Regions from separate parts of the Bacillus sp. OTU530 genome, predicted to be linked through region 2. Evidence: riboswitches for the same ligand, from Rfam matches in the RefSeq annotation. Region 2 holds a riboswitch; the other holds the start of a gene.
The links. A riboswitch is a leader RNA that binds a small molecule or an ion and turns the genes downstream of it on or off. The one in region 2 is predicted to bind lysine.
Positions count from the first base shown of each region.

Region 1: it holds a riboswitch for lysine, as region 2 does, so the genes downstream of both, lysA (diaminopimelate decarboxylase) here and AAHB12_RS01925 (amino acid permease) in region 2, are expected to answer to the same signal.

Region 1 covers NZ_JASATP010000017.1:78,546-86,453, forward strand. Annotated here, with positions in the region: gene hisA (1-(5-phosphoribosyl)-5-[(5-phosphoribosylamino)methylideneamino]imidazole-4-carboxamide isomerase) at 1-525, shown strand, start outside; gene hisF (imidazole glycerol phosphate synthase subunit HisF) at 519-1,277, shown strand; gene hisI (phosphoribosyl-AMP cyclohydrolase) at 1,274-1,579, shown strand; gene AAHB12_RS14435 (phosphoribosyl-ATP diphosphatase) at 1,592-1,915, shown strand; gene AAHB12_RS14440 (hypothetical protein) at 2,171-2,305, shown strand; gene pssA (CDP-diacylglycerol--serine O-phosphatidyltransferase) at 2,311-3,012, opposite strand; gene AAHB12_RS14450 (LTA synthase family protein) at 3,240-5,126, opposite strand; gene AAHB12_RS14455 (DUF3888 domain-containing protein) at 5,348-5,743, shown strand; lysine riboswitch at 5,901-6,081, shown strand; gene lysA (diaminopimelate decarboxylase) at 6,286-7,602, shown strand.
Region 2 covers NZ_JASATP010000002.1:124,761-132,668, reverse strand. Annotated here, with positions in the region: gene AAHB12_RS01945 (carbohydrate ABC transporter permease) at 1-837, opposite strand, end outside; gene AAHB12_RS01940 (carbohydrate ABC transporter permease) at 840-1,718, opposite strand; gene AAHB12_RS01935 (ABC transporter substrate-binding protein) at 1,781-3,067, opposite strand; gene AAHB12_RS01930 (SIS domain-containing protein) at 3,460-4,446, opposite strand; gene AAHB12_RS01925 (amino acid permease) at 4,655-6,079, opposite strand; lysine riboswitch at 6,216-6,393, opposite strand; gene AAHB12_RS01920 (alpha/beta hydrolase family protein) at 6,923-7,768, shown strand; gene AAHB12_RS01915 (hypothetical protein) at 7,761-7,908, opposite strand, start outside.

The DNA of each region.
Region 1 (7,908 bases), on a different contig from region 2:
ATTGAAAGTATTGCACGTACATTAAAGATTCCTGTTCAAGTGGGCGGCGGCATTCGCTCGATGGAAACAATTGAAGCATTATTATCAGTTGGTGTATCACGTGTTATTATCGGCACAGCTGCACTTTTAAATCCAGCATTTTTGCAGGAGGCTCTTGATAAGTACGGGGAGCGCATTGTTGTTGGCATTGATGCAAAGGATGAATTAGTTGCGACAAGAGGCTGGCTTGATGTATCAGATGTTCATTACATCACACTTGCAAAGCAAATGGAGGAAATGGGAGTAAAAACAATTATTTTTACTGATATTTCTCGAGATGGAACACTTACGGGTCCAAATCTTGAGCAGCTTAAGGCTTTGCAGGATGCAGTGAATGTTGATATCGTTGCATCTGGCGGTGTAAGCTCCCTAGAGGATATTAAAAACTTACATGAAATGAACCTGTATGGTGTGATTACTGGTAAAGCTTTATACGAAGGGAAATTCGCGCTAGAAGAAGCGCTGCAGGCGGTGGCGGTATGTTAACGAAGCGCATTATCCCTTGTTTAGATGTGAAAAATGGACGCGTGGTAAAGGGTGTAAATTTCGTCGGGCTGGCAGACGTTGGGGATCCAGTGGAGATTGCGGAAATTTACAACCGGGCTGGAGCGGACGAGCTTGTATTTTTAGATATTACAGCAACGCATGAAGGGCGCAAAACGATGATTGACGTTGTAGAGCGCACAGCGGCTGAAGTATTTATTCCATTAACAGTTGGCGGCGGCATTGGTTCAGTTGAAGAGATGTATAATCTATTGCGTGCCGGTGCGGACAAAATTTCCCTAAACTCTGCAGCGGTTCGTAATCCACAGCTGATTGCAGAGGGTGCTGAGCATTTTGGAGCACAATGTATCGTCGTAGCGATTGATGCAAAGCGCGTTTCTGACGGTAAGTGGAATGTGTTTGTAAGCGGCGGTCGTATCGATACGGGCCTTGACGTACTAGAGTGGGCAAAAAAGGCGGAAGAGCTTGGTGCGGGTGAGATCTTGCTGACAAGCATGGATGCAGATGGTACAAAGCAAGGCTATGATTTAGAATTAACGGAGGCTGTTTGCCAGGCGGTTACAATCCCAGTCATTGCATCAGGCGGCTGCGGCAATAATGGTCATATTGTAGAAGTATTCCAGGAAACATCAGTGGATGCAGCATTAGCAGCGTCGATTTATCATTATGGAGAAACGACGATTGCAGAAACAAAAGAAGAACTTGCCAAGGCGCGCATTGAGGTGAGACGATGAAGCCGGATTTCTCTAAAGGACTATTGCCTGCTGTTATTATTGATGATACAACGAATGATGTGCTCATGCTCGGCTATATGAATGAAGAATCCTATGCTAAAACATTAGAAACAAAAACAACATGGTTTTTTTCCCGTTCCCGCAATAAATTGTGGAATAAAGGAGAAACGTCTGGGCATTTTCAGCATGTAAAAGAAATGTACTTGGATTGTGACCAAGATACATTGCTTGTGCGTGTAAATCAAATTGGACCGGCATGCCATACGGGAAGCCGCACTTGTTTCTTTACGAAGGTGCTATAGGAGGAAAAGAAAATGACAGATATACTGCGTGCATTGTACGAAACTATTGTAGACCGGAAAAACAATCCAGTAGCGGAGTCGTACACAAATTACTTGTTTACAAAAGGCGAAGATAAAATCTTAAAAAAAGTAGGCGAAGAAGCTACCGAGGTTCTAATTGCAGCAAAAAATAATGATAAGGAAGAGCTCGTGTATGAAATTGCCGATTTAACTTTTCATTGCCTTGTTCTCCTTGCTGAGAAGGGGATTGCGCTTGAGGACGTAAAGAAGGAGCTAGAGCGCAGGCAAGGAAAGCTGTCTAAGACAGCAGATCGAAAAGAAATCGAGAGCCTGTAGGCGGCGAAGCACCAGGTTCCGATTACAGTTTCCTCTGATTCACACTACCCAGATGATACCGGCAGCTATGTGGCACAAAATGTGGAAACATTGCTTCGTCATGGCTTTACGGAGATTGCAACGTTTGAAAAACGCAAACGGATTATGAAGCCGCCTGAGCAATCTGTATTGCAGCGATAGGGAAATAATGCCATTCGTGAACTAGCGGTTTTGGTTTAAACTAAGAGCGAAGTATCATGAAGGAGGCAATTATGTATGAGCGAAAATGAGCAGTACAGAGATACGGGTAAATTGACTAACTATCATTACGGTACAGAAAAAGATACAACTACGAAAAAGAACAATAAAAGCAATACGCAAGATAGCAATAAAAATAATCCCCTCGCGTGAGGGGATTATTTTTTATTGCTACTCTTTTCAAAATGTCTGCGTCGTAAAAACTGCGATAGCATGTAAAGAATGTAGAGAGGAATAGCAATGAACAAAAATTCTGGCATGCGGTTTATCTCTCGTTTATACAAGGTGAAAATAATTGCAATCAAAAATAGTGTGACAATGATACTATATTTTGGAATTGGTATATCCTTTAAGCTTGGAATTTGAATGCGGCTTACCATCAAGATAGCAAAGATGATAAAAATGAGAATGAGTACAATGTTTGGAATCACGCGAGAAAATAATGTGAGAAATGCTACAATTCCCCCTGCCGCTGTAATTGGAACACCTGTGAAATACTTTAAGGATGTTGCAGTTGCTGTTACATTAAAACGAGCTAAGCGGTACGCACCAAATAACGGAAACAGTCCGGCTATGTACAATCCGGCAACACCGTATTGTGAAAAAGAGGTATAGTACATTAAGAGGGCAGGTGCTGCTCCAAATGTCACTACATCTGCGAGAGAATCCAATTCTTTTCCAAGAGGGGAATCAACTCGCAGCAAGCGGGCAATCCGTCCGTCGAGACTATCGAGCATCATGCCAATTAAGACGAGAATGGCAGCTGACCTGTAATGCCCAATAGATGCGTAGCCGATAGATAGAAAACCGCTGTATAAATTTCCGAGTGTAAATAAATTCGGAATGGCTGCTCTGTACAATGTGTGATCCCTTGCTTTCTTTTTAATTTTTTTCTTTGGTGTACAACAGTTTGTTCAACTTATCATAACACACTTTTAGAATCTCATACCATAAAATTCCCTTAATGGAAAAAAGGATTCAATTTATTGTTTATAGTAAAATATGAAGATAAAGGTTGTATATAGGACAAAAAAGAAGGGATGCTACGTCCCTTCTTTTTCGCCCCACAGCAAGCAGATCGTCATAATTACTCTAATATTGTTGTCATCGTTCCTGTATTTCGTTTGTTGCTAGGATCGAAACGAAGTAAATCTCCGTAAATAAGCTTATCTGAATTCCTCAGCTCAATTTTGGTTTTTTGTTTATATGGTTCGCATAGTTGTTCTTCAATCGGCACACCTGTCTGTTTCGCGTAGCAAATATTTTTTGTATATACGTAATCATTTGTGATGAAACTGCCATCGCGCATAACAACAAGCGGATCTTTCTCTTTAATAAACAGGTCTGTTCCAAATTCCGTGCTGTTCGTTGTTGAAACTCCAAGCAGATGAAGGAGAGTCGGCTTTACATCGATTTGTCCAGATACCTTGGAAATAGTTTGCCCGGACTGCTTTGGAATATGGATGATCAGCGGAACACGCTGCAGCTGCATCGAATCAACAGGTGTGATTTCGTTTTTGCCAAGAAACTGTGCCATAGCTGCATTATGGTTTTCAGAAATACCGTAATGATCTCCATAAATGACAATGATTGTATTGTCATACAGTCCTTCCTCTTTCAGACGCTGGACAAAATATTTTATTGCTTCATCTGTATACCGTACGGTCGGGAAATATCGATTGACAATCTCACTCTCTGAATTATACTCCTCAATGAGACGGTCCTTCGGGTCAATGGTAAATGGAAAATGATTGGTTAGCGTAATAAACTTTGTATAAAATGGCTGTGGCAGCTCCTTTAAATACGAGATGGATTGTGTAAAGAAGTCTTTGTCTTTCAGTCCCCAGCCGACGGAATTTTGCTGCGTACCAACGAAATCCTGTTGATGGTAATAGCGGTCGTATCCAAGTGATGGATACATGAGATCGCGATTCCAAAATGTTTTATCATTAGAGTGGAACACAGCTGAAAAGTAACCGTAATCTTTTAGTATTTCAGGTGTTGCTGTATATTCATTGTTAAAATGTGTAAAAAATACGGAGCCACGATCAAGTGGATAAAGCGAGTTTTCGATAGTAAACTCAGCATCCGATGTTTTACCTTGTCCTGTTTGATGATAAAACTGATCAAAATAGTAGCTTTCTTCTATAAAGCTATTTAGAAATGGCGTAATTTCCTCACCGTTTATTTTTCGATTAATGACAAAGCTTTGCGTGGATTCCATGGAAATTAAAATCACATTTTTCCCTTTGGCAACACCAAACATAGCTGGATTGCTTCCCTTGTCCTTTACTTTTACGTAGTTTTCAATTTCTGCAAACGTATTGCTGCTTGCAAACACTCGTTGTGCGGATGATCTGGATTGCAGAACAATATCATAGAGATGATATGTGTAAAGACCGAGATTTTTGACAATCATTTTTCTATCAAATGAACGCGCAAATAACTGAGGCCTATAGACTTCAGCCACCGTTACATGGAATAAAAACAACGAAGCCGCCCCCAGAAAATAAATAGATTTTTCTTTTTTTGTAAGAGGAGAGACATCGGCAAAGCGTGGGAACCTTCGAGAAACAAATAGCAAAATGAAGAGGTCAACAAACATAAATAATGTTTTGTATGTCATCAACTCACGGATACTTGTGCCAAGGTCAGCCATATTATTTGTTTGAAATACAACAGGTAATGTTACAAAATCATTAAAGAAGCCATAAAATATTGCATTTGAAAACAATAATACAGATAAAAGAAAGCTAATGAGTATAACATAGACGTTTCGGTATGTATCAGTTAATAGAGCAATCCCCAAAAACAGTAGAAGTGTACTAATCGAATTAAGAAAGAGAATGGCTTCCTCAAATGCGTTCTCAATGTTTATATCAAACGCAAGCTTATATACTACATACGTCTTTAGCCAAAGAAGAGTGGCTGCCAAAAGGGTAAAGCGCACCTTCCTAAATAATGTATTCATGATCAAGCTCCTCTCCGATGAAGGCTAGCAAATATATTCTTTATTTGTATACATATATATGTAAGCAGGGACATGCTCTATTCATAATGCCTTGCTTTATATTGTCTTTATTACGTTAATTATTATATAAAAACAAACAGGTGTTGTGGATGATTTTGGACACTTCTATGAAAAAATATAGATTGGGTACAATATTTACGGATACGACAGTTTGGAGGGAGAAGATGAACAAACGAATGTGTGCTGCAGTCACATGCTTTTTCCTATACAGCAGTTCGGCCGCATTGGCGAGTGCGCCATCATTTCCTATGCTGGAGGATGCTTTTTTTTCTGTGTTATTTCCGCAAATCAATGAGGCAATTCAAAAGTCTTATGGAGAGCAAAAGAAGTATGATTGTCCGAAAATTGTAGAGATGAAGAAGCTTTACAGTGGTACGTATCTGTTTCAATCCTCCATTGAGGTGATTACATATCATCAGAAGCCGCAGGGAAAGCCGGAGCCTCCCTTTGAGAAGGTAAGGATTACGTTTGATAATGAACAGGGGGAATGGGAGGTGAAAAGCACGAAGCTAACGCGATTGCCTGATAGCACAAATTTGGCATGCCGAAAGCCAGTGTAGGAATGAGAGGACCTTTGTGCCTGCTTCTTGAAGGACTGCATAATATTTCACTTTTCTACATAAATGTGAATGAGTTGCTGAAAAAGTATTTGACAATGTACATTTTTCTCTGCTATCTTTAATATCAGCAAAAATAAATACAACGGCCTCATCTGTTCTCGCGAATAGAGGCTGCAGGAGTCAAGAGTAGGCTGTGTGAAGTCGGGTAGGATTAAAGAGCGCAGCGCGAAAGGGGTAACTGCCGAAGCGGCAAAACAGCTGCCATGTTTTGTTGCTGGGTCTGCACTGAATAAGTGTGGAACTGTCACAAGTACGTCTTGTGAGGAGCTATTAGAGATGCTGATGCGGTTTCTTATATGAAAATATGTAGGGCGCATAGTTTGAAGTAGTCATTTTCTGTAAGAAACGCGTGTGAACATAGCAGTTCGGCGCGTTTTTTGTTTATACAAATAAAATGGATTGTGTTCTTAGCTTCACTGTTTCCTTTTCTTTTGAGAAATGGATGTAGGTGTGCAGAACGTATAAATAAGGGGGAAATTTAGGTGTATTTGCACGGTACAAGCAGAATTAATGAAAAGGGACATTTAGAAATCGGGGGCTGTGACACGACGGAATTAGCAAAAACATATGCTACACCGCTTTATGTATATGATGAAGCTTTAATTCGAGAAAAATGCCGTGCGTATAACCGTGCGTTTCAGGAGAGCGGATTCTCCTACCAAGTCGCATACGCAAGTAAGGCATTTTTGTGCATGGAAATGAGCCGTTTAGCTGCAGAGGAAAACATGTCTTTAGATGTTGTGTCTGGTGGAGAATTGTATACGGCGCTGCAAGCCGGTTTCCCAGCAGGGCGCATTCATTTTCACGGCAATAATAAAACAGAAGAAGAATTAGTAATGGCACTTGAAGCAAATATTGGCTGCTTTGTTGTTGATAACTTCTTTGAGTTAGAGGTTCTTCATGATTTAGCGCAAGAGCGTGAGCAAAAGGTGAATATTTTGCTGCGTGTAACACCGGGTGTTGAGGCGCATACACACGAGTATATTACAACAGGTCAGGATGATTCAAAGTTTGGTTTTGGCGTTTCTAGCGGACAGGCGCTGCAGGCGGTGAAGCATGCTGTAACGAAGCCGTACTACAATGTGCTTGGCATCCATTCTCATATCGGTTCCCAAATTTTTGAAACGGATGGATTTGTTCGTGCAGTCGAAGTATTAGCAACATTTGTAGATACTGTTCGCTCCGAAACAGGACATACAATGCCGATTTTAAATCTCGGAGGCGGTTTTGGCATTCGCTATACAGAAGGCGATACGCCGCTCCCAGCCGTACAATATATTAAAGAGATGACTGATGCGGTGCGCGAGCAGTTTACACAGCGTAATTATCCTCTGCCGGAAATTTGGATTGAGCCAGGCCGCAGCATCGTCGGTGATGCTGGCACAACGTTGTATACAATCGGTTCTATTAAAGACATCCCAGGTATTCGTAAATACGTGGCCGTGGATGGCGGAATGACAGATAATATACGCCCTGCGTTGTACGGTGCAAAGTATGAGGCAATTTTGGCGAATCGAGCAAATGAAGAGTCGAAGGAAGTTGTATCGATTGCCGGCAAGTGCTGCGAAAGCGGCGATATGCTGCTTTGGGATATAGAGCTTCCAGAAGCGGCGTCACGGGATTTACTTGCGATTTCTTGCACAGGGGCATACGGATATTCAATGGCAAATAACTATAACCGTATCGCGCGCCCTGCAGTTGTATTTGCAAAGGACGGAAAAGCGCAAGTTGTTGTGGAGCGGGAAACATTAGAAGACCTTGTACAAAAGGATCGTATTCGAGCAAGTGAGCTCGTATGAAAGCAAGAGGATGAAAAAAATTAAAAAATAGGCGGACAACAGTACGTTGTTCGCCTATTTTTGTAAGAAATTAACATAATTGTATCGCCGCAAGTCTTGCGCACAAGGGGACCTTCGCGGAAAAAGTGCTTATCATTTGCTTTGTTCCCGAGGTAAAGCAAGCTGTGCAAACCTACAGAGCAACCGTTGCTTCAGGCAGAAATACATGAATTCCCTATTCACTTACTCGGAATTGTATGTTTATTGAAAGAGAAAGTGTAGTTTTGGAAAACAGGGAAAAGTAATAGCAGAAGGCGCCTACAATAG
Region 2 (7,908 bases):
TAAGAAAACAACAACAATTGGTACGGCTGAGATTGTCAATCCAGCCAACAATACTCCCCAATCCGTCTGCAATACATCCCGGAACTGCATGAGCCCAGCCGGTATTGTTTTTAAACTATTATCGTCTATAAAGATAATAGCAAACATAAATTCATTCCATGTATGATAGGCTGTCAAAACGGTAGCTGTCGCTAAAATAGGCTTGCTCATTGGCAAGAAAATCCTTACAAATATCCCCAAGCTTGTACAACCATCTAGATAAGCCGACTCCTCAAGCTCTTTCGGAATAGATAGAAAGTAAGAACGAATGAGCAATATTGTGAATGGGATACGATACGCAGTATAAGGAAGAATCAACGCCCAATACGTATTATACAGACCGATTGACTGAATCATCTTATAGAGCGGAATTAAGCTAACCTGAGGAGATAGCATAAGTCCCCCTAAACAAATAATAAGAATAATAGATTTAAACTTAAATTCAAACCGGGACAATCCATATGCACCCAATGAGCTGACTAAAACAGTTATCATACAAGTCAGCGCCGTTACAATTACGCTGTTTAAGAAGTAGGAAGAAATTCCTTGGTTCCAAGCAGCCGTGTAATTTTCAAATAACCATTGCTTAGGAAGAGCCCAGCTATGAGTAAAAATTTCATCGGTGGTCTTGAATGAACTCATTACCATCCATAGTAATGGATAAGCAATGACAACTAAGTATGCAATCAGCATCATGTATACACCTGTTAGCCCAGCATAGCTTGTTCCCCGTTTTTTTCTTTTCACAGCTTCCACAGATAGGGTTGCTGTCACAGACTCCGGCTTTGAAACCTCCATGCTTACTCCTCCCTTCCTGTTTTGAATAGCCCCATTTGAACAGCGGAAAGAATTACGGTGATTATCAGAATGACGGTTGCGATTGTAGATGCATATCCCATCGCATCCTTCACAAATGCATTCTTATATAAGTATGTGCTCAGTACCTCAGATGCATTTCCTGGCCCTCCGCCTGTTAAAATATACGGCTCGTTAAATACTGTAAACGCTCCAGCCAAGGTCATAATAACGGTTACAAATGACATTTCCTTCGTTTGCGGGACTGTAACATGGAAGAACAATTGTATTTTATTCGCACCGTCTATTTCACCAGCCTCGTATAGTTCGGACGAGATTTTCTGAATCGCCACGATATACAGCATCGCGATATACCCAATTGATTGCCATTGAGATACTGCAATCACCGCATACATTGCGGTATCGCTATCGCCTAGCCACGCCTTTGCCAGATTATCCAGTCCTATCCCGCGCAGTAATTGATTTAGCAATCCAATATCGGGATTATAGAAAAAGCTAAATAACAGCGCGATGACAGTCATCGAAATCACAACGGGAAGAAAATAGATAGTTCTAAAAATAGGGGAAAACTTGCGAATCAGCTTGTCTTCTAAAACGGCAGCAATTACCAATCCCCCAAAGACTTGGCATATAATTGAGATAATTGCATAGAGAACATTATTTTTTAAAGCCTGGTAAAAGACTGGATCTTGAAACAAGTTTACATAGTTATCGAGCCCTACGAATATTTTATCTGGAGAAAAGGAGCTCCACTTATAGAAGCTGGAACTGATATTTTGGAAAATCGGAACATAGACAAATAATAAAAATACCAATGCCGGAAACAGATATAGGAATGGTATGAACTTATTGCGTTTTAACACGATTGTCTCACTCCTTTTACTGAAAGAGAAGGCAGAGGGCTGCCTTCTCCTCTCTCGCGTCATCAATTTTCAGATGCTCTTAGGGCATCCGCAGCTTTTTGTACCTCTTTCATAACCTCTTGAGGAGTTTTTTCTCCATTCAGCATCAGTTGAGTATTCGTTAAGTACGCATCTACTATTTCTATATCCACATCTGTATCAAACCAAGGAACCATTTGCTTAGCATTTAAAATCTGATTAACCGCTTCTATTTGAATTGGAGTAGCATTGGTCTCATTCGCAGTCCCTTTTACTGCACTATACTTGCCAACATCCTTCACTAATTTTTCTCCCATTTCCTTAGAGGTTAAGAACTTCAGAAACTCCATTGCTTCTTTTGGGTGCTTTGTTTGTGACGAAACCATAAAGCCTTCAGGTGCCCCTGTTAAATAAGCCGAATCTCCTTTTTGTCCTTCAATTGCAGGGAAATGAAAGAGTCCTAAGTTTTTCACATCTGGTACCAATGAGATTTCGGCTGTTTCTGCATACAGAATGCCAGCTTTACCCGAATTAAATGTTCCTCTTGCATATTCATGGTCAACAGAATTTGAGTTTTCTGTAAAATAAGGGATCAACTCTTTGATTTTTTTCAGTGCTTCTACATAGCCAGAGTCTGTAAATGCTCCTGTTTTCGGATTATAGTCCTTTTCACGCGTTTTTTCGTCAACCAACCTTTGATTCAAAGTTCCAATATAATGGGAAATTGGCCATGTAGCTTTGCTTCCAAATGCGATAGGAGTGTAGTTATTTTCTTTTAATACTTCTAGTACCTTCATGAACTCGTCCCATGTTGTAGGAGGCTGCAAATTCAACTTTGCAAAGATATCCTTGTTGTAGAAAAATGACTTACCGTCCATTTGCCAAGGTACACCGTAATATTTATTATCGAATGAAAACGGGGTGATTTGATTTTGAACAAGCTGGGAGGACCAAGCTGTATCTTCCTTATAATAAGAGGTTAAATCAAGAGCTTTATTTCCTTGTACAAACTTGTAGGCAAATTGGTCACTCCACGTAAAATATATGTCGGGGGGATTATTCGTTCCTAGTAATACTCTAATCTTTTCTTTATAGGAATCATTTAAGACAGCTTCTGTTTGAATGTCGATATTAGGATGCTGCTTTTCGAACTCCTGCACAACATTCTCAAAATAGCTTTTCTCAGGCTCCTTTGGCCACCTGTGGAAAAATTTTAACGTAATTGTTCCCTTCTCATCTTTTGCCTCAGAAGACGTTTTTTGGCCAGAACAGCCGCCAAGCAATAAAGATAAGCCCAAAACTGATGCCAATACAAGCTTTGCCTTTTTCATTGATATTGCCCCCTTATCAACTTATGTTTTAAAGAAAACTCGCCAATTGGCGAGCCCTGCCCTTTGGCGAAGACAGAGACGTAGTTGCGCTTATATGGTATTCTTAAAATTTCCGACTACATCGAATTCGCTTCTAGCTGGAAATTTATCCTTTCTTACAGTATAAGAAAAGCGGATCTGCGCCTTTTGCTCGTGAAGGACAGCTCTCCGACCGATTAGATATCTTTTATCTCATCGGTCGGGGAGCCTTCCCTTACAGTCAGCAGTCCATGTTATCTGAAAAATATTCCTAAAATTTATTATATCTTTGATAAAAACTATACCATAATGTCATATAACATTATATTGTAGATTTTAAAAAGAGTAAATATTCAAAGTTTTATTAAGATAGATTAATATTCCACCTTCCACATATAACGTCTTGTACTTAACGGATGATTACGCGCTTCTGCTAGCTCTTCTGCATACTTACGTAATACACGGTTTAAGATTAGCGGCGCAATGTATCCTTTTACCTCTTCATCGATACCTGCAAGATCGTATTCCTTTGCATCTAAGATAGTAAGCTTCTTTCCGTAGCGCTTAGAGAAGGACAGCGCTCTCTCTTCCAACGCTCTTGTTTCATCTAACCCCAGCAGGATGATAAATGGTACTTTCTCATCAATAATTTCAAATGGACCATGGAAATACTCACCAGCATGGATTGCGTGTGAATGAATCCACTGCATCTCCATAAGAATACAAATACTGAAGGAATAAGCAACTCCATAGTTAGCCCCACTTGCCATTGTATAGATGACAGGCTCTTTTGCATGAGATGCTGCGAACACCTTTGCATTTTCGCCTTCTTGTTGCAATGCTTTTTCATACACAGCTTGTAAATTCTCTAAGCTTGTGACTAACCTTACAAACTTTTCATTGTTTTCAACAACATGCAATACCCCAAAGACTAATTGATATAAAACGCCAAGATTAGTATCGAAAGCGTTTACATCATTACCCCATTCATATTTCAAGAAACGGTCTGAGTTTTTGGCTAATGGAGACTCTGGCTCATTCGTCAAAGCTACTGTATAAGCCCCTTTTTCTTTTGCAAACTTAGCGGCCTCTACTGTTTCAGGAGTCGTTCCGGACATGGAACACAAAATAACTAGTGATTCTTCCCCTAGTTGACGTGGATTTCGATGAATAAACTCATTTGAACTATACAAATCAGAAACAAGTTTTGTTGCTTCACGATCTAGCACATACTTCGCCGGATACATAATAGCAGAGGAACCGCCGCATGCTACAAAAAATATATTGCTGATGCTTTTACTTTGCAATTCATCCAACACAACCTGCACTTGACTGTTTACATTCGCTACCGCTTTACTCATTTCTTTCCACCTCTTATTTTCATTTTATATAACATAGTTTTTTAATATGTTATATATTGTTATGTTACATAATATTTTGTTATGCGTCAATATGTATTTTCTGAATTTTTCTAATATTTCATTTATTACTCTGTTTTGAACCTATATAAATAGGACAGCTCTAAAAGTCCGCAAAAACTAGACATTTAGAACTGCCCTTTCTATCCTATTAAGCAGATTTTCTATTTTCATCCCCAGGGATTATAGGGTTCTTCTTCAACTGGCCATAGAATAAAATACCGCTTGCAAGCAACAGCATACCAAATAAGAAAGTTTTCATATCAGCTGTTCCTGCTTTAATCACCCATAAGGAATATACTGTGGAGAGCACAGCAATCACACCATCAACTACTCGCCCTCTCCCGTTTTCATACGTCTCACCCGTAATAACAAGCTTGAGCTGGAAAATAGAAGAAATGAAATACGGTATTAAATATGAAAGCGTCGCAATGACAATTACAAAATCAAACGCTGCAGAAATGGAATTGGAAACTGTTGAGAAAATGAATAGCTGTCCAAGTAAATTTGTCACAACAAGAGAAAATATAGGAGTTCCTTTTTTATTTTCCTTCAAAAACGCTGGGATAAACATTCCCTGCTTTGCGGCTTGATATGGTACCTCAGAGCTTAACATCACCCAGCCAAGCGTAGAACCAATTAAACTAATAAGTCCTACACCAGCCAATACTTTTCCGCCAATCGGACCAAGTACAGTTGCAATGGCATCAATTAGCGGTTTATCAGAATGAATCAATGCTTCTTGATCCAACATCCCCATAACAAGTGTACTAATACCGATATAAATTGCAAGCGCAATAAACAAACCAAGTGTAGTTGCGCGTTTCACATCCACTTGCTTCCTTGCTCTAGAAGCAAATACAACAGCCGACTCTACACCGATAAATGCCCAAAGCGTCGAGAGAGCTGCATTGTTGATTTGTCCGAATAATCCAATCGCATTACCTGCCTCATCTGTCTTATCCGCGACAAATGGCAACATATTCGCTTTCTCGAATGCAAACAAAGCAACGATAATAAACAATGCAAATCCCATTATCTTTGCAGAAGTTGCCAAAAAGTTAAGTTTACCGGCATTTTCTAAACCGCGTAAAATAATAAAATGGATTGTCCATAGTAACAGCGTACATACAAGGAATGTTAATGCATTTCCTACCTTCAATGTAAAGGAACCGATTGTAAATAATTCTGCTTTACTTGTAAGTACAGGGAAAAATGTAGATAAATACCCCGCAAATGTCGTAATAATTGCAATATTACCAGCCAAGTTTCCAATCCAATATCCCCAAGAAGCCATAAAGCCCGATAAAAGCGAGGCCTTTGAACCTGACTTAAACAATTCCTTAGCATAAATTTGCGGACCGCCATTTAGGTTTGGCTTACGAATTGCTAAATTTCCAAACACTAAGGCTGTCATAAGTACGCCCAAGCCAGTTAAAACCCAAGCGCCTATTACACCAGCCGGGCTGGCAACTTCAGCTAAAGAACGAGGCAGCATAAAAATACCGGACCCGACCATATTCCCGACAACAAGGGATGTCAAAATCCATAACCCGAGCTTATTTCCTTTACTCATTTTATTTGTTCCCCTCTCGACATATCCTATCGCTCAAAAGTAGATGGCTATCTGCTTTTTGCCGTTGCATGTTCTATAATCAGCACAAAAAAACACACCCTCTGACGGGTGTGCAGGCAAACTCATCCGCATCAGACAAAAAGATAGTTCATCATAGCACTCGCTATGACAGTTCTGCACCTATTCGGATACAGCCCCAGCTGCTTTGGTTGGAGAACCGCAGCGCTTCGGCAGTGCTTCCTTTCCATCGCATTCTTCAAGCTCCCCAGCTCTCCCGCTATGTACTCTTAAACACCGCAACCTCTACCTCATCTTGAGCTGATGAGGAAGTATTATTTTATTATACTAAACTAGCATACACAGAGAATATCTATGCGTCAACACGAAACATTATTCCAAATCATGCACCCTCATGATTTTAATTATTCAAAATAAATAAAAATTCAGAATAGACAATAAAATATCTTCTCTCTTTCAAACATATTCACAAATATACAAAATATTAAAAAATTAAAATTTTATATCAAAAAGACAGGTATTGAGTTTTCAGTTACCTTGAAAATGGCGAAAAGAATGCTTTATACCCCCTTGTTTAAATTATATTAAAAAACAAAATCCAAACACTCTAACTGGTATAAATCGTATAAAACTATCCTCCCTGGAATGAAGGTACTCCTTGTTTGACCTCACTTTCATCCCACACCTAAAGGAGTGGGCTTTCCCATTCGGAAAATCTGTAATGTAAAGAAAACTCGCCGACTGGCGAGTTTCCTTTACATTACCTTGCTATTGCTCCTTTTTCAAGCTATAGTACTTACAAAATAAATTACGAAGGAGCACAGCATGATCTATCACACTACATATATATCAGGGACATATAAAGTAAAAGGATACATTGCTTTCCCGAGCGGATTCTATATGTCACCGGTAGAATTACAGGAGAAGATGGAACAATTTTATGAAGCAGATAACCTGCCGCTTACAACGATCGCAAGCTCTACTGGAAAAGACCGGAAATTTCTCCTTTCACACAAGCTCCCTGCCTTCATCTATTGCCGAGGCGGCATCGGAAAAGTCGGCCGCGTAAAAACCGATTGGGTAGAGCAATTTGCAAATCATGGCTACATCGTCTTTGCTCCTTGCTATCGAGGAAACGAAGGCGGCGAAGGGCGTGATGAATTTGGCGGTGCTGAAAATGAGGATGTACTCTCGGCCTATCGTTTTTTGCGCAGCCTTCCATTTGTCGATGAAAACCGCATTTCTATTATGGGATTCTCGCGCGGTGCCATTAACGCGGCGCTAACTGCGGCCGCACTTCCTGATATTCACACGTTAACCCTTTGGGGCGGTGTATCCCATCTGGTGCAGACGTACGAAGAGCGGATCGACCTGCGAAGAATGCTTAAACGAGTAGTTGGCGGCTCGCCATCTAAAGTACCAGATGCGTATACAAATCGTTCACCCATCTGCATGGCGCATCGGATCACATGTCCTGTCCTCATCATGCACGGGACTGAGGATGTACAAGTAGATTTTCAGCACGGATTCAGTATGTACCAGAAGCTGCAGGAGCTTGGACATAAGGTTGAGCTGCACCAATACGCTGGCTTGGGGCATCATCTTCCGCCCCACGTCCATAAAGAAGCCTTGTCTAATATGTTTAAGTGGATCAAACAGCAATCTACTTAAATCGCTCTAATTGCTGAAGCATATTTTCCTTTGTTAAAATAGCAATTTGCCGTTCACCAAACAAATCAAAATGAGGATACTCAGAACGATGATGCAGCGCTCGCGCCGGAATACCATATGCTTCTCCCCATTTGAGCAGC